DNA from 4 places in the Bradyrhizobium guangxiense genome. Region 1 is predicted to be linked to each of the others. Evidence: predicted binding sites of a transcription regulator. Region 1 holds the regulator's gene; each other region holds the start of a gene.
What was found. Region 1 encodes PhoB, which activates phosphate uptake and scavenging genes when phosphate is short. Its sites were predicted from a motif close to TGTCATNNANCTGTCAT; they were not measured.

Region 1 (4,348 bases):
CGTTGATGACGGGCACGGTGGCGTTGGCCGCAAGCTCCAGCAGGGCCTCGTGATTGAGGATGCGGATCATGATGGCGTCGACGTAACGCGACAGCACGCGTGCGGTGTCGGCGATGGTCTCGCCGCGGCCGAGCTGCATCTCGGCGCCGGTGAGCATGATGGGTTCGCCGCCGAGCTGGCGCATGGCGACGTCGAACGAGACCCGCGTGCGGGTCGAGGGCCGCTCGAAGATCATCGCCAGCGTCTTGCCTTCGAGCGGCCGCACCGGCTGTTGTGCCTTCTGCTTCGCCTTCATCGCGGAGGAGGCGGCGAGCATGCGCTTGAGCTCCGACAGCGGCAGCTCGTTGATGTCGAGGAAGTGCTTCGGCGTCTTGGTGGGGGACTTGCTCATCAGCTTGCCGCCCGCTTGGTCTGGCCCGCCGACAATGCGGTGCAGGCACGCTCCAGCCGCCCGACGCTGTCCTCGATCTCGGCTTCACTGACGATCAGCGGTGGCAGGAAGCGGACGACATTGTCGCCGGCCCCGACGGTCAGCAGTTTCTCGTCGCGCAAGGCGGCCACGAGATCGCCCGACGGCACGACGGCCTTGATGCCGATCAGGAGGCCCTCGCCGCGCACTTCGCTGACGATGTCGGGATGACGGTCGATCACGGAGGCGAGCTTCTGCTTGAGAAGCAGCGACATCTTCTGCACGTGGTCGAAGAAGCCGGGCTTGAGCATGACGTCGAGTACGGCGTTGGCCGCGGCGATCGCCAGCGGATTGCCGCCGAAGGTCGAGCCGTGCGAGCCAGGCCCCATGCCTGAAGCCGCATCAGCGGTCGCCAGGATTGCGCCGATCGGGAAGCCGCCACCGAGCGCCTTCGCCAGCGACATCACGTCAGGTGCGACGCCGGTGCGCCGATGGGCGAACAGATCACCGGCGCGGCCCATGCCGGTCTGCACCTCGTCGAATGCGAGCAGCAAGCCCTTCTCGTCGCAGAGCTGGCGCAGCGCCTTGAGGAAGCCGGGAGGTGCCGAGCGCACGCCGCCCTCGCCCTGGATCGGCTCGATCAGGATGCCGGCGGGGCCGGGGCCGATCGCCTTCTTGACGGCTTCGAGGTCGCCATGCGGCACTTGGTCGAAGCCGTCCATCGGCGGGCCGAACCCTTCGAGATATTTGGCGGAGCCCGTCGCAGCCAGCGTCGCCAACGTGCGGCCGTGGAAGGCGCCTTCGAAGGTGATGATGCGGTAGCGCTCCGGATGGCCCTTGGAGAAATGATGATGGCGGACCAGCTTGATCACGCCCTCCAGCGCCTCGGCGCCGGAATTGCAGAAGAACACGAAGTCCGCAAAGCTCTCGCTGCACAGGCGCGCGGCGAGCTTCTCGCCGTCCGGGCTCTGAAACAGGTTCGACATGTGCCACAGCCTGGTCGCCTGCTCCTGCAACGCCTTGATCAGATGCGGATGGCAATGGCCGAGCGCGTTCACCGCGACGCCCGAGGTGAAATCGAGATAGCGATCACCGTTGGTCGCGATCAGCCAGCAGCCTTCGCCGCGTTCGAAACCGAGGTTGGCCCTGGCGAAAACGGGGAGCAAATGCGGCGCTGCGCTGTTAGTCATGACGGTCACTTGAATGTTGCGGACGGCGTGAGGCGTGCATTGCGCAACGCACCATCGACCGGCCCGGAAAACGAAACGTGCCGCCTTTTAAGGGCGGCACGCGCAACTATCTTATGCTCGGCGAAACTGGTGTCAATGCCACCTGGAAAGCCTCGGGAAACGCTGATTCCGTAGTCTTGCGGTGGCGATTTTGCGGGTTTTTCACCACGGAACATGTGGAAGCGAGTCGGCGGACTCTTGCGCGTGAGTCACGCCATATTGTAGCGTTTGAACTGTCAGATACGACATCTCGTGCAGCGGTTCTGATCCCAAGAGTCCTCATGTACCGGCGTAAACGTTCGGGCGTTAGTCACGCGCCCGGCGAGCCTTAAGGGATTCTGACGGCACGGGTTTTTCGAGGCTTAGGCATTCGCCGCAACGGCGCCAGGACGGCAGCCGCGCGGCGAGGGAAAGGGTGCAATGACGGTTTTGACCTGGTCCGATGATCGCGTCGAGCAGCTTAAGAAGCTCTGGGAGGCCGGGCTTTCGGCCAGCCAGATCGCAGCAGAGCTCGGCAATGTGACCCGCAATGCCGTGATCGGCAAAGTGCACCGGCTCGGTTTGTCCGGCCGCGCCAAGAGCCCGTCATCGGCCGCGCCCCGGCCGCGCAAGGCGCGTCCGGCACAGCACATGATGCGGGTGAGCCGCCCCATCGCGCGCGGCAACACCGCGCTGGCGCAGGCCTTCGAGGTCGAGGTCGAGGCCGAACCCGTTACCTACGACAACGTGGTCCCGATGAGCCAGCGGCTGTCGTTGCTCGAATTGAACGAGGCGACCTGCCACTGGCCGGTCGGCGATCCCTCGAGCCCGGATTTCTTCTTCTGCGGCGGCAAGGCGCTGTCCGGCCTGCCCTATTGCGCCCAGCACTCGCGCGTGGCGTATCAGCCCGCGGCGGATCGCCGGCGCGCACCGGCCAAGCCGGGCCCGCGGTGAGATCAGCCAGGTAACATCGAGACGAAAAAGCGCGCCGGCCGGTGCGCTTTTTGTTGACCTCTCTGGATTAGACGTTACGTCTGCTCGGCCTTCGCGAAGCGATCGTCGAGTGCGTAGCCGGCGCCGCGGACGGTGCGGATCGGGTCCTGCTCGCGGCCGAGATTGAGCAGTTTGCGCAGGCGGCCGATATGGACGTCGACGGTACGCTCGTCGATGTAGATGTCGCGGCCCCAGACGCTGTCGAGCAGCTGCTCGCGCGAGAACACCCGACCGGGATGCTCCAGGAAGAACTCCAGCAGGCGATATTCGGTCGGGCCGAGATCGATCGGCCGCCCCGAGCGCGCCACACGGCGCTTGTCGCGGTCGAGCTCGATGTCGCCATAAGCGAGCACGGTGGCGAGCCGCTCCGGGCTGGCGCGCCGCAAGAGGCCCTTCACGCGCGCCAGCAGCTCCGGCACCGAGAACGGCTTGACGATGTAATCGTCGGCGCCGGTGGCAAGACCGCGCACCCGCTCGCTCTCCTCGCCGCGCGCGGTGAGCATGATAATCGGCAGCTGCTTGGTCTCGGGACGGGTGCGCAGGCGGCGGCACAGCTCGATGCCGGACAGGCCCGGCAGCATCCAGTCGAGCACGATCAGGTCGGGAATGTGCTCCTTGAGGCGGGGATCGGCATCGTCGCCGCGCATCACCGTCTCGACGTCATAGCCGTCGCCTTCGAGGTTGTAGCGCAGAAGCTCGGTGAGAGCTTCCTCGTCCTCAACCACCATAATGCGTGCGCCCATGGTGTCGTCGCTCCTTAAGTCTTCAGGTATTCGGGATCGTCGTGGCGAACGTGGTCATGTCGCCCTTCGGCCGCTTGTCGGTGATCGCCTGGCCCTCGATCATGTAGAACACGGTCTCGGCGATGTTGGTGGCGTGGTCGCCGATCCGCTCGATGTTCTTGGCGCAGAACATCAGATGGATGCAGAACGAGATGTTGCGCGGATCCTCCATCATGTAGGTAAGGAGCTCGCGGAACAGCGAGGTGCAGATCGCGTCGACTTCCTCGTCACCCTTCCACACCGCCATCGCCGCCGGCAGATCGTGCGCGGCATAGGCGTCCAGCACGCTCTTGACCTGCTGCTGCACGAGGTCGGTCATGTGCTCCAGGCCGCGGAACAGTTTGAGCGGATGGAAGTCGGTCTCCAGCGCCGCGACGCGCTTGCCCATGTTCTTGGCGAGGTCGCCGATCCGCTCGAGGTCGGTCGCAACGCGCATGGCGCCAACGATCTCGCGCAGATCCACCGCCATCGGCTGGCGCCGGGCGATGGTGAGCACCGCGCGTTCCTCGATGCGCTTCTGCAGCGCGTCGAGGTCGGCGTCGGTGGTGACGACGCGCTGGCCGAGCGCGACGTCGCGGCGGATCAGCGCGTCGACGGACTCGACGATCATGCGTTCGGCGATTCCGCCCATCTCGGCGACCAGGCGGGTGAGCTCCTGGAGGTCGGTGTCGAAAGCCTTTGCGGTATGTTCAGAACCCATGTCCCGTCTCCTCAGCCGAACCGGCCGGTGATGTAATCCTGCGTACGCCGGTCGCTCGGCGACGTGAAGATCTTGCTGGTGTCGTCGAACTCGATCAACTCGCCGAGATACATGAAGGCGGTCTTGTCCGAGACGCGCGCCGCCTGCTGCATATTGTGGGTGACGATCGCGATCGTGTAGTTCTCGGACAATTCCTGGATCAGCTCCTCGACCTTGGCGGTCGAGATCGGGTCGAGCGCCGAGCAGGGCTCGTCGA
Region 2 (4,348 bases), 650 kb from region 1:
GCGGCTCGCCGGCGTCGCCGAGCACGGTGGCACGGCGGGGCAGGAACAGTCGCAGGCCATCCTTGGTGGAGATCGGATGCTCCTCGGTGATCATCCCGCGTTTCTTGATCGCGGCCTCGTCGCGCGCGATGATCAGCTTGGCTTCCTTGGGGTTGAAGATGTCGGCGGCGGTCAAGCCCGTGGCTTCCTCGCGCCGACGATTGAGGATCGTCTCTGCGCTGCGATTGGCGAGCAGATAGCGACCATCCTTGACCTGCTCGACGATCAGCGCCACCGGGATGTTGTCGACCACCAGCTCGAGGAACTTCTTGGCGCTCTCCAGCTCCTTCGACAGCGAACGGCGGTCGGTGATGTCCTCGAACACGAGCATCAGGAATTCGGGCTTGTTGCTCTCGTCGCGGACCACGATGCGGATCGAGGCGACCATGCGCCGCTCGCCGCCGCGGTCGACCTCGAATTCGTTGCGGAACTGGCCGTCCGGCGAATTGAGCGCCGCCTGGTCCGTCGCCTCGATGCTGGCCACCGAGACGGGCGCGAACAGCTCGCGCGCATTCTTGCCGACGACGTGGTCACGCGAGAAGCCCCAGAATCGCTCATAGGCGCTGTTGGCGAAGATATAGCGACCATCCTCGATGTTCTTAGCAGCCACGCAGGCCGGGACGTTGTCCAGCACCGTTTCAAGGAACTGCTTGGTCGAGGCGAGCTGTCGCGACAGCCGGCGCTGCTCGCTGACGTCGAGATGCGTCGCCACCGAGCCGCCGTTCGGCAGCACGAAATATTTCACCAGGATGGCACGCCCGTCCGGCAGCTCCGTGATCAGGCCGTTGCTGCTTGCCGCCTTCTCATAGAACTCATCGTCTGAAGCGACGCCAAGCACCCCGCGCTTGCGGCGCAGCTCGAGGAGCTCATATCCGCTCATGTTGGTCCAGAGGTCCGAGCGCGTCAGGCCGTAGATCTCAAGATAGCGGTCGTTGCAGAAGATGATGCGGCGCTGCGCATCCGTCATCACCACGCCCTGGTTCAGATTGTTCATGGCGGAGGAGATGAAGGCGTTGCGCCGCAACTGCAGGCGCCTGGTCCGGCGCAGCGAGGAATGGATCCACAGCGCGATCGCGGCGAGGAAGGCGCAGACGACGATACCCGCGATCAGGGCTTCCCAGACCACGACGGGGTCGAGCTGGCCGAGATAGCTCGGCGGGGCGAAGCCGTCCGACAGCGCAAAGGCACGCGCGGGCGCAACCGTGCCGGCCAGGCACACAACGGCCTGCACAGCAATCGGAAGCGTGCTGCCCTCGTGCCAGTTCTTCTCAGCCATCAGCCACCCGCGATTTCAACGTCGGATTGTCTGGCTTCACGGGTTTGGATCGGGTAAACGCCTGTACGCGCAACAGAAAAATGTGACGTGAAATACGGCAATTGGCCTGACATGATAAATTCTTCCTTAACGGAAAATGGCCCCGCGCCATTCGTTCCATGCCTGGCGCCACCGGCGCTTCCAGCGGACATCCTGCACAACCATGGATAGGGTCGATTGTGTCGTCATCGGAGCCGGCGTGGTCGGGCTCGCGGTGGCCCGAAAGCTTGCACAGGCCGGGCGCGAGGTCATCGTGCTCGAAGAGGCCGAGGCGATCGGCACCGTCACCTCTTCGCGCAACAGTGAGGTGATCCATGCCGGCATCTACTACCGCGCCGGGAGCTGGATGGCGCGCATGTGCGTCGACGGCAAGCACGCGCTCTACCGCTACTGTGCCGAGCGCGGCATCCCGCACAAGAATTGCGGCAAGCTGATCGTCGCGACCAGCCCGCAGGAGACCGCGAAGCTGCAGTCGATCAAGGCCCACGCCGAGGCCAATGGCGTGCTCGACATGCAGCTGCTCACGGGCGAGGCGGCACGCGCGCTGGAGCCGGCGCTGGCCTGCGATGCCGCGCTGCTGTCGCCGTCGACCGGCATCATCGACAGTCACGCCTACATGCTGTCGCTGCGCGGTGAAGCCGAGGACGCCGGCACGGCCTTCGCGTTTCACACCCCGCTGATCCGCGCCAAGGCGACTGGTGGCGTCATCGAGATCGAGGCCGGCGGCGAGGCGCCGATGACGCTGCAATGCAGCCTGCTCGTCAACGCCGCCGGACTCTCGGCGACGACGGTGGCGCGCAACATCGACGGCATGCCGCTGGACCGAATTCCGCCGGCGTATCTCGCCAAGGGAAATTACTTCAGTTGCAATGCCAAGGCACCGTTCTCGCGCCTGATCTATCCGGTACCGGAGCCCGGCGGTTTAGGGGTGCATCTGACGCTGGACATGGCCGGTCAGGCGCGCTTCGGGCCTGACGTCGAATGGATCGAGACGATCAATTACGAGGTCGATCCGTCGCGCGCCGAGCGCTTCTACCCGGCGATCCGCAAATACTGGCCGACGCTGCCTGACGGCGCGTTGATGCCGAGCTATTCGGGGATCCGGCCGAAGATCGTACCGCCCGCGGTAGCGACGCAGGACTTCTTGATGCAGGGCCCGCGCGATCACGGCGTTGCGGGCCTGGTCAACCTGTTTGGCATCGAATCGCCGGGACTGACGTCGTCACTCGCGATTGCAGACCACGTCGCCGAGCTCGCAGACGTCTGAAGCGCGATGAGATTTGGATGAATCGTCATCGCGCTTTAGGTTGTTGTTCGCGCATGATCATTCCGGAAAACCGCTTCGCACTTTTCCGGATCATGCTTTAGTGAGAGCGCTCCCGCGCGAGGTGGATTCCAGCGTCAAGGTGAGCGCGCGCCGAAACAGCAAGCGCGCGCCGCGCAGACATCTCTGCACGGTGCGCCCCCCTGCAGCAGGGATGAGCGCAAAGGCTCTCATCCCTGCGAGACAAGGGTACGATCAACTCTACGCTGTTATGGGGGTTACTAGTGGAGCGTGTCGCCGTGCTTCAGACGCTCGATCTGGTCCTTGACCATCAACTTCCGGCGCTTCAACTCAACAATTTGCAGGTCGTCTGTTGAAAGGTGCACGAGAGCTTCGTGCAATTCGTTTTCGAGAAGTTTGTGCTTCCGTTCCAATTCAACGAGATGTGCCTGAATTGTCATTCGAAACCTCCTCGGTAGGGTTGAACCTTAGGATTCGATCCGGACAAGCAAGTCTACATCACCGATTCGTTCTGTCGATGGGTATCCGTCGTCGCAGCGTCATTTTTGAAAATTCATATGTAACGAAGCGTGAGTAAAGGAACCGCGCGGGAAAAATCCATGATATCAATACGCTTGCGCGGCACCTCGGCGCCCCGCAGAAATATGTTGCTGGAGATCAGCGAAGAGGGATCGCAGATCGCTTGCGATCACGCCGCGCAAGGACGATACTTTCCACAGGGCATCCACAGCCTTAAGTCTCACGCCTATCGGTTTTCGGCCACCGCAGACATGACCAATGAAGATGAGCGTGAGCTCGAAGCCGAGCTCACCCGGTTGCAGCAGGAACACCGAGATCTCGATGCGGCGATCGATGCACTGCATCAATCGCCCGCCCCCGACCTGTTGCGGTTGCAGCGGTTGAAGAAACGCAAGCTGTTGTTGCGTGATCGCATCGCGTTCATCGAAGACCAGATCACTCCGGACATCATCGCCTGATCCGTGAGCCGGCTTGCGCGCTGGCTCGCGGCATGAATCTGCTTGACTCGAAAGAACAAAATAGGAACATTTGAGCAGCCCACCGCCCTAGGAAACGGTCAAGGACAACTGAAGGATAACGCAGATGTCGGCAACGGCCCTTCTCGACAACAGCCATTATGAACAGGCCTGCGACCAGGCGATCGCGATGTGCGACGGCAATCTGCGGAGCACCATCAAGGCGCTGATCATGGCCAACGAATATCTGGAAGCCGAGCTGGAGGAATTGCAGGCGGCGATTTCCGCCGGATGCATCCCGGACTCCTCGCGCAGCGGAATGCGGGACAAGAGCAGCGCCGCCTGAATTTTAAGCGCCTTTTCAAGCATGATCTTGTTCGGAAAACCGCTTCACGCCTTTCCGGATCATGCTCCACCGGAGCAACGCCATGTCGGATGTGACCTACTACGTTGCAATGCCCTTTCTGATCGATGCCGACGGCTCGCCAGTCGCCGGCGCCGCCGAGGAATGCCAGAGCTCCACAGCGGCATTGCGGCGCGCCGAGATCTTGTCGCGCGGCGCCGGCAACATCGGCGCAGTGGCCTTCAGCCGCCGCGGCGATCCCATGACCGGTGAATTCGGCGACGCCACGCTGCTGCGCAAATTCGGCAATGTGCCGGAAGATCTCGCCACGCTGTAGCGTCAGCTGCCAACCAGCCTGATCCTCGGCTCGTGCCGCCGGCGCGCCTTGCGCA
Region 3 (4,348 bases), 1.3 Mb from region 1:
GGGCTGCGGTGTCGCCGGGGGCGCCTTTCCGGCACTTTCCGAACCGCGACGCCCTCATGGCCGCAGTGGCCGGGGAGGCGCAGCGGCGCTTTCGTGCCGAGATCGAGGCTGCGCTGCGGGAGGCTCCGGCGGCCGGCCCGCTCGCCCGTTTCCGCGCCTTCGGGCTCGCTTATCTGCGCTGGGCGATGCGCAATCCCGCCCATTTCGAGATCATCTCCACCGGGCGTTATTTTGCCCATGGCAGCTCCGAGGAGCTGACGCGCGACAATGCCGAGTTGATCGCGCTGACCGAGAAAATCCTGGCCGAGGCGGCGGAGCAGCGCCTGCTACGGCCGGCCGACCTCAAGCGCATCCAGATCGCCGGCCGCGCCCTGGTCTACGGTCTTGCCCGGATGAATCTCGACGGCCACTTTCCGCGCTGGGGCGTCGAGGAGGGTGAGATCGAGCGGATGGCGGAAGGGGTGCTCGACCTGTTCATCGCCGGGATCGCCAAGCGTTAGGCCCCCGATCTCCAGATCGGCATTGGCGGACCACGCCGCTCCGCATAGATTGGCTGCCGATACTTGATCTGATTGTTTGAAACATACGGCGAAGATGAAACGACGCAGATTTGTTCTGGCGGCCGGCACTGCGCCGCTCTGGATTTGGCCAAGCTTTGCGCAGACCTCCCGCCCGACCATCGGCTTTCTGGCCAGCGGTTCGCCGGAGACATTCGTCACGGTCGTGTCAGGATTTCAGGAAGGTCTCAAGGCGGCCGGGCTTACGGAAGCAAGCAACGTCACCATCGAGTATCGCTGGGCGCAGGGACAATTCAGTCGGCTGCCGTCTCTCGCCGCAGAGCTCGTCCAGCAGCGGGTCGACGTGATCGTTACCATGGGTGGCAACGTCGCTGCCCTTGCGGCGAAGCAGGCAACGTCGAGCGTTCCGATCGTCTTCCTGACCGGAGACGATCCGGTCGCCACCGGATTGGTCGACAGCCTGAGCAGACCCGGTGGCAACATCACCGGTATCACCTGGCTTGCCGGCGAGCTCGGCGGAAAAAATCTGGAGCTGGTGAGCGAGCTGGTCCCGGCGGCCCTAACGATCGGCGTGCTGATCAATCCGAACAGGCCGACTGCAGAGGCCCAGCTCGAAGGCGCAAAGGCCGCGGCCAAAGCCATCGGGAAGACCATCCACGTGCTCAAGGCCAGTCAAACGGTCGAGATCGACCAGGCCTTTGCCGAGATGACGCAAGCGCGCGTCGATGCACTGTTCGTGACGGTCGATCCCGTCTTCATCGTCAACCGGGTTCAGATCATCAAGGCGGCGGCAAAACAGCGGCTGCCGACGCTGTACTTTCAGCGCGAGTTCGTCGACCTCGGCGGCCTCGTGAGTTACGGGGCCAGCGCGCATGACGCCGCGCGGCTCGTCGGGGGCTATGCTGCGCGCATCGTCAGGGGCGCCAAGCCGGCGGATCTTCCCGTTCAGCGTTCAACCAAGATCGAGACGATCATCAATCTGAGAACCGCCAGATCGCTCGACATGACAATTCCGTCAAACCTGCTGGCCCGAGCCGACCAGGTGATCGAATAGCCCGGTGTGGGCTGTTCGTGGCGTCCGAATATCCAATATTCGAGGGCAGTGGAGGAGCAGATCGCAATGGCAGCCTACGTGATTTTCGACGTCGAGATCAGGGATCCCCAGCAGTACCAGAGCTTCATGCTGGGCGTGAAACCCGCCTTGGAGGCGGCGGGGGCCAGGTATCTGGCACGCGGCGGCGTTCACAAGGTCTATGAAGGAGATTGGCAGCCCCGCAGGATCGTCATCCTTGAATTCCCATCCGTCGCGGCCTGGGAGGAGTTCTACCATGGCCCCACGTATCAGGGCCTCAAGTCCATCCGGGACGCCTGCAGCTCTGCCCGGCTGGTCAGCGTCGAAGGCATTTAGCCGACCGGCCTGCGCCGCGGCGATGACGGCCGAGGGCAGCGGCAGAGGGGGAAGTCCTCTTTGCCGTAAGTCACCAGAAGCGAAGCCCGGGTCACGGCACGCGTTGCCTGTTCTTGACTGTTCCGTTACAGTTTTGTGACAAGGTGCAGGCGTCCGGCTGCGCCGGAGCCCCTGGTCGCGTTCGGGCCGGCCAGACGGCTTGGCATCACAGCACCGGACCAGAGTTGCGTGTCCTCGATGGCGTCCGCGCCCAATCCAGGTCCTTCTGCCACGACCGCCGTGCTGGCGAGCGTCGCCGCGCTCGGCATCTGGCGGTTGCTCGCCGTTGCAGCGCCGCATCTGGCGGCGCTCGCGCTGATGTACGAGACCGAGACCGATTTCGGCTCCCGGCTGTCCTTCGTACTGGCCTGGGGCATCCTCAACTTCTTCTGGATCACGCTGCTGCGCCGCCCGGCACTGTCGGGCGCGCTGTCGCTGACCATGGTCGTCGTGCTGGTGCTGCTGTCGCGGCTCAAGCACGACGTGGTGCAGATGACGGTCAACTTCATCGACTTGATGATGATCGACCGCGACACCGTCGCTTTCCTGTTCACGATCTTCCCGAATTTACGCTGGTCGGTGATCCTCGCAGGCCTCGTCACGCTGCCGCTGATGTATGCGCTGTGGTGGCTCGATCCGTTCCGCATCCGCCGCCTGCCGGCGCTGGCCTGCAAGCTGGCCTGCCTCGCCGCGCTGGTCGGCTATTCGCTCTATCATCCGGACGAAGCCTGGCGCGGCTATTACGACGACGGCTATCTCTCGAAATTCTTCCGCTCCGGCGTCAGCTCGGTCTCCGACTTCGTGCAATACGGCTTCATGGAATCGGCCGCTGCGACCAATGAGCGGCTCAACATGCCGCTGGTCGATTCCTGCCATCCTGCCGGCCGCAGGCCGAACATCATCATGATCCATGATGAATCGAGCTTCGACATCCGCGCCGCCCAGGGCATCAAGGTGCCGCAAGGCTATGGCGGCCACTTCAAATCCTGGGACGGCAAGCAGCGCACATTCCTGGCCGAGAGCAATGGCGGGCCGAGCTGGTTCACCGAGTACAACGTGCTCGCGGGGCTCTCCTCGCGCTCGTTCGGCCGCTTCGCCTATTTCGTCACACGCATCGCCTCGAACCGCGTCGAGCGCGGGTTGCCGCTCGCGCTGCGCCGTTGCGGCTACGACACGATGTCGCTCTATCCCGCCCATGGCGGCTTCATGGGCGCCCGCAGCTTCCAGATGACGACCGGCATCGAGCGCTTCTTTGACTCGAAGGATCTCGGCGCCAAGGACGTCGAGCCCGACAGCTTCTTCTACGACAAGGCGCTCCAGCTGATGGGCCAGCAGCCGCCAAACAAGCCGCTGTTCACCTTCATCTATCTCGGCGCCAATCATTTCCCCTGGGAGACGCGCTTCCGTCCGGACCTGCTGCCGAACTGGCGCGCGCCGGGCAATGTGCCGTCGATCGACGAATATCTGCGGCGGCAGGCGATGAGCGCCGAGCAGTACAAGGCGTTCATCGCAGGTCTGAAGAAGAATTTTCCGGGCGAGCCTTTCCTGATCGTGCGTTATGGCGATCATCAGCCGGAGTTCGCGCCGCAGATCCTCGAGCCCGGGCTCGATGAGGGCGCGCTCGGCAAGAAGCTGGACGCTTATGATCCGCGCCTCTACGCGACCTATTACGCGATCGACGCCGTCAATTTCGAGCCGGTCAGAAGCGAGGCCGTGATGGACACGATCGACGGTCCCTATCTGCCGCTGGTCATCCAGGAGGCCGCCGGCATCCCGCTCGACCCGTCCTTCGCCGAGCAGAAGCAGATCATGCTCCGCTGCAAGGGCGCCTTCTACAGCTGCAAGGACGGCGCTGAAGCGCGGCGATTGAACCGCCTGCTGATCGAGGCGGGGATGATCAGAGGGCTGTAGGTTTTCGCTCGGATCGTAGACGCACCCGTTCGACCGTCACCCTGAGGTGCTCATCAAGCGGCGCGCCGCTTGGTGAGCCTCCAAGGGCGACAGCCCGGCTGCAGCGTGGCCGCTCATCCTTCGAGGCTCCCGATGGGGCGCTCTGCGCCCCATCGCTCGCGCCTCAGGATGACGGGTCTCGCTGCAAGCCTACTGCTTGATCTTCTCCCAGAACCACTTCGCCACAGCATCGGGCGACGAGTTCGCGTCGTTGCCGCTGGCGCGCAGATTCGCCTCGCGCATGGTGGCGATGTCGATCTTGCCGAGCAGCGGGCTGAGTGCGGCCCGCAGCCGCTCGTCACCGGCGCGCTTCGGCGCAAGCAGCAGGATGGCGTCGTAGGGCGGGATCGCGTTCCTGGGATCGTCGAGCGTGACCAGACCGTACTTTGCGATCAGGCCGTCGCTGGTGTAGCCGGCGATCACGTCGACCTCG
Region 4 (4,348 bases), 160 kb from region 1:
GACGTCAGCGCCATCCTGCTCACCATCATCGTCACCGTCTTCATCATCGACATCACCACCGGCTGGCTGCGCGGCCGCCTGTTCGGCAAGGAGGCGCGGACGTGACGAAGCCGTACGAGGTCGACGCGCGAGAGATTCGCGCGCGCTACCCCGATGTGTTCGACCGGCCGGCCTCGGCGCGTCTTGCCGTGCCGGCGATGATCGTCGCCGCGTTCGCGATCCTGGTCTACGGCCTCGTCGATCTCGATTTCTCGCCGTCGCGGTTCATTGCCGGCCTCAGCCAGCTCGGCTGGATTACATTGATGATGATTCCGCCCGACCCCGGTTCCTCGCTGCCGGTCTATCTGAAGGCGCTGGGCGAGACGCTCTCGATCGCGTTGCTCGGCACGACGCTCGCCGCCGTATTTGCGCTCCCGGTCAGCCTGCTGGCCGCGCGCAACGTCATACCCTCGCAGATCCTGCGCTTCCCCGTACGCCGTATCCTGGATTCGATCCGCGGGGTCGACACGCTGATCTGGGCGCTGGTGTGGATCAACGTGGTCGGGCTCGGCCCGTTCGCCGGCGTGCTCGCCATCGCGGTGTCGGATTTCGGCGCCTTCGGCAAGCTGTTCTCGGAGGCGATCGAGGGCGCCGACCAGAAGCAGGTCGAAGGCGTCCGCGCCGCCGGTGGCAGTGCGCTGCACGAGATCCGCTTTGGGCTGATGCCGCAGGTGCTGCCGGTCATCGCCGGCCAGGTGCTCTATTTCATCGAGTCGAACACCCGCTCGGCCACCATCATCGGCATTGTCGGCGCCGGCGGCATCGGCCTCCAGCTCGCCGAGCAGATCCGCGTGCTGGAATGGCAGAAGGTGTCGTTCCTGATCCTGATGATTCTGGTCGCGGTCGCCGCGATCGATTTCATCTCGGGCAAGCTGCGCTTTGCGATCATTGGAAGGCGGGCAGTGGCGTGATCGCAGGTGCCGTGGGGCGGGCAAAGCGTAGCGTGCCCACGACCTCTAGCGATCGAGAATGATCGCGGGCACGGCGCAAGTGCGCCTTTGCCCACCCTACGACTCCGGTGTCGCGGAGAGAGCGTCCCTTACGACTCCACCAGAAACTCCACCCGCTCTGCCGCAAACCGCGAATGCTTCGTCACCAGCGGCTTGCCCTGGAGATCGTGGTCGGTGGCGTCGACCACCAGGATCGGGCGCCCCAGCGCGAGATCGAGCCGGGCCGCGTCGGTGGCGTCCACGATGCCGGCGGTGATCCGGGTCGCGCCGCGGCGATAGTCGCGCACGCCGTAATGCGCGAGCAGCTTGGTCATCGAGCGCGTGGCGGCGAACACCGCGCCCGCATTCGGAAACAGCTCGGCCGACAGCCAAGTGGTCGAGACGCAGATCGGCGTGCGGTCCGCGAGGCGGATCGCCTCGATCCGCACCAGGGGCGCGCCGGCCTTCAAGCCCAGCTCGCGCGCCAGCTCCCGGGTCGCGACATCGTCGGACGCCTCGATCAACTGGCCGCGCGGCTCGCGGCCGCCGGCGCCGACGATCTCCGAGAAGCGGGGGCGCGAGCGCAAGGGATAGGCGAGCTTCTGGGCCTCGACATAGGTTCCGCTGCCGCGCTCGGCGCGCACCAAGCCGCGCTCGGCGAGGGCTGCCAGCGCGCGCCGCACGGTGTGGCGGTTCACGCGATAGGTTTCGGCGATCTCCATCTCACCCGGCAATTTGTCGCCGGCCGCAAAGCGTCCGTCGGCGATGCCGCGCTCGATGCCGTCGGCAACGAGGCGCCAGAGCGCCACGCCGGACGATGCAGTGTCTTGCATGCTCATATCGCCGGTCAGCCTAGCCCAGAAATCACGGACTTGTCACGAAACAGTCATGGCGCTCCCATATCAAGTTGTCTATTATCATAGACAACTTGAGCGCGGCAAGTTCTATCAAGAGGTTCGGTGGATCGGGTGACCCAGCACAATGACCAGCAAGCCCAGCGCAAGGCCGCGATGGCCGTGCTGGCGAACGCGGAGGCGGGCGAGATCGCCGCCCGCCTCCGCAATTTAAGCGTCCCGGCCCATCGGGATCTGCGGGCGCCCGAAAACGGCCTCGTCATGCTGCGCGGCCGGGTCGGCGGCGATGGCGCTCCGTTCAACCTCGGCGAAGCCACGGTGTCGCGCGCCGCGGTTCGGCTCGAGAGCGGCGAGGGCGGCTTCGGTTACACGCTGGGGCGCGACGGCGAGAAGGCGCGGCTGATCGCGCTGTGCGATGCGCTGGTGCAATCGCGCGATTTCGGCAGCGCGGTGGAGCGGGACGTGATTGCGCCGCTGCGTGAGCAGCTGATGGCCGCGCGCCAGCGGGCTGCGGCCGAGACCGCTGCGACGAAGGTTGATTTCTACACCATGGTGCGCGGTGAGGGGTGAGGTCATGACCACGATTGCGGAACTGCCGCCGGGTTTCGCCGACAAGGTGCTGTCGGCGCAATCGACCTTTCGCTCGGTGATGGATGCGATGGCGCGGCCGGGCTCGGTCCAGCGCATCGTGCCGGCAGCGGGCATGCCCGGGGCGATGATGCGCGGCACCGCCGCGATCGCGCTGACGCTGTTCGACCACGACACGCCGCTGTGGCTGGATGCGCGGATGGCGGAGAGCTCGGACGCAGTGAAATGGTTGAAATTTCATACCGGCGCGCCCGTGGTGCAGGATTGCTCCATCGCGAGCTTTGCTTTGATCGGCGACGGCGCCTTGCTGCCGGCGCTGGAGTGCTTTGCGCTCGGCACCAGCGAATATCCGGATCGTTCGACCACGTTGATCGTGCAGGTCGAGAGTCTCGAATCGGGTCGCCCCTTCGAGCTGCGCGGACCGGGCATCGACGGTACCGCGACGCTGCAGGCGTCGATCAGGCCGTTCGATCTGTTCGAGCGCCTGCATCTCAACGAGGTGTTGTTTCCGCGCGGCATCGACGTGGTGCTGGTCGCCGATGACGCCGTGGTCGCGATCCCCCGCACCACCCGCGTCGTGAGCAAGGGAAGCTGAAAGCATGTATGTCGCAGTCAAAGGCGGCGAACGCGCCATCGAGAACGCCCATCGCCTGCTCGCGCATGAGCGGCGCGGCGACCTGGGCGTTCCGGAACTCACGCTCGACCAGATCTCGGAGCAGCTCGGCCTCGCGGTGGACCGCGTCATGAGCGAAGGCTCGCTCTACGATCGTGAGCTCGCGGCACTTGCGATCAAGCAGGCGCGCGGCGACCTGATCGAGGCGATCTTCCTGGTTCGCGCCTTCCGCGCCACGCTGCCGCGTTTCGGCGCGAGCGAGCCCGTTGACACCGGCGCGATGCGGGTGCAGCGGCGAGTATCCTCGACCTTCAAGGACATTCCGGGCGGCCAGATCCTCGGGCCGACTTTCGACTATACCCACCGCCTGCTCGATCCCTCGCTCGCGCAAGGATTCGTGCCGGAGGCGCCGGCCTCCGCTGAAGCGTCCACCGCGCCGACACCGCGCGTGACGGACATTCTCGGCCGCGACGGCCTGATCGAATCCTCGCCGCAGGCCGAGGACGGCGCCAGCGTCGGCGATCTCCCCCGCGAGCCGCTGAATTTTCCGGCGGATCGCGATTTGCGCCTGCAGAACCTCGCGCGGGGCGACGAAGGATTTTTGCTGGCGATGGGCTATTCCACCCAGCGCGGCTACGGCCGCAACCACCCCTTCGCCGGCGAGATCCGCTTCGGCGAGGTCGAGGTGGAGTTCTTCGCGGAGGACGCCGGCTTCGCCGTGCCGCTTGGCGCGATCGAGCTGACCGAGTGCCAGATGGTCAATCAGTTCAAAGGCTCGGCGACCGAAGCGCCGTGCTTCACCCGCGGCTATGGCCTCGCCTTCGGCCAGAGCGAGCGCAAGACCATGTCGATGGCGCTGGTCGACCGCGCGCTGCGCGCCCGCGAGCTCGGCGAAGAGGCGCTGGCCCCGGCGCAGGATGAGGAATTCGTAATGTCGCATTCGGACAACGTTCAGGCGACGGGCTTCGTCGAGCATCTCAAGCTGCCGCATTATGTCGACTTCCAGTCCGAGCTCGGATTGCTCCGCAAGCTGCGTCAGGAGTTCGCGGATGCCAATGCGCCCGCTGCCATGAAGGAGGCTGCGGAATGAACGCGCCCGCCTACAACTTTGCCTATCTCGACGAGCAGACCAAGCGGATGATCCGCCGCGCCATCCTGAAGGCGATCGCGATCCCCGGCTATCAGGTGCCGTTCCCCAGCCGCGAAATGCCGATGCCCTATGGCTGGGGCACCGGCGGCGTGCAGGTCACCGCGGCGATCCTCGGGCCTGCCGACGTGCTGAAGGTGATCGACCAGGGCTCCGACGACACCACCAACGCGATCTC

Region 2: X268_RS27360 (YdcH family protein) is a predicted target of PhoB. The motif match lies at 3,166-3,182, and genes of this name have one in related genera.
Region 3: X268_RS24040 (LTA synthase family protein) is a predicted target of PhoB. The motif match lies at 2,051-2,067, and genes of this name have one in related genera.
Region 4: phnF (phosphonate metabolism transcriptional regulator PhnF) is a predicted target of PhoB. The motif match lies at 1,842-1,858, and genes of this name have one in related genera.

The regions. Positions count from the first base shown of each region.
Region 1 covers NZ_CP022219.1:6,342,585-6,346,932, forward strand. Annotated here, with positions in the region: gene argF (ornithine carbamoyltransferase) at 1-391, opposite strand, end outside; gene X268_RS30475 (aspartate aminotransferase family protein) at 391-1,599, opposite strand; gene X268_RS30480 (GcrA family cell cycle regulator) at 2,059-2,571, shown strand; gene phoB (phosphate regulon transcriptional regulator PhoB) at 2,646-3,353, opposite strand; gene phoU (phosphate signaling complex protein PhoU) at 3,376-4,092, opposite strand; gene pstB (phosphate ABC transporter ATP-binding protein PstB) at 4,104-4,348, opposite strand, start outside.
Region 2 covers NZ_CP022219.1:5,697,261-5,701,608, forward strand. Annotated here, with positions in the region: gene X268_RS27350 (sensor domain-containing protein) at 1-1,315, opposite strand, end outside; gene X268_RS27355 (NAD(P)/FAD-dependent oxidoreductase) at 1,518-2,621, shown strand; gene X268_RS27360 (YdcH family protein) at 2,900-3,079, opposite strand; gene X268_RS27370 (YdcH family protein) at 3,410-3,616, shown strand; gene X268_RS27375 (hypothetical protein) at 3,741-3,959, shown strand; gene X268_RS27380 (hypothetical protein) at 4,042-4,293, shown strand; gene X268_RS27385 (GGDEF domain-containing protein) at 4,296-4,348, opposite strand, start outside.
Region 3 covers NZ_CP022219.1:5,021,545-5,025,892, reverse strand. Annotated here, with positions in the region: gene X268_RS24055 (TetR/AcrR family transcriptional regulator) at 1-500, shown strand, start outside; gene X268_RS24050 (ABC transporter substrate-binding protein) at 595-1,572, shown strand; gene X268_RS24045 (DUF1330 domain-containing protein) at 1,639-1,926, shown strand; gene X268_RS24040 (LTA synthase family protein) at 2,164-3,876, shown strand; gene X268_RS24035 (glycine betaine ABC transporter substrate-binding protein) at 4,066-4,348, opposite strand, start outside.
Region 4 covers NZ_CP022219.1:6,186,852-6,191,199, reverse strand. Annotated here, with positions in the region: gene phnE (phosphonate ABC transporter, permease protein PhnE) at 1-105, shown strand, start outside; gene phnE (phosphonate ABC transporter, permease protein PhnE) at 102-950, shown strand; gene phnF (phosphonate metabolism transcriptional regulator PhnF) at 1,079-1,807, opposite strand; gene phnG (phosphonate C-P lyase system protein PhnG) at 1,979-2,392, shown strand; gene phnH (phosphonate C-P lyase system protein PhnH) at 2,397-3,005, shown strand; gene X268_RS29685 (carbon-phosphorus lyase complex subunit) at 3,010-4,113, shown strand; gene X268_RS29680 (alpha-D-ribose 1-methylphosphonate 5-phosphate C-P-lyase PhnJ) at 4,110-4,348, shown strand, end outside.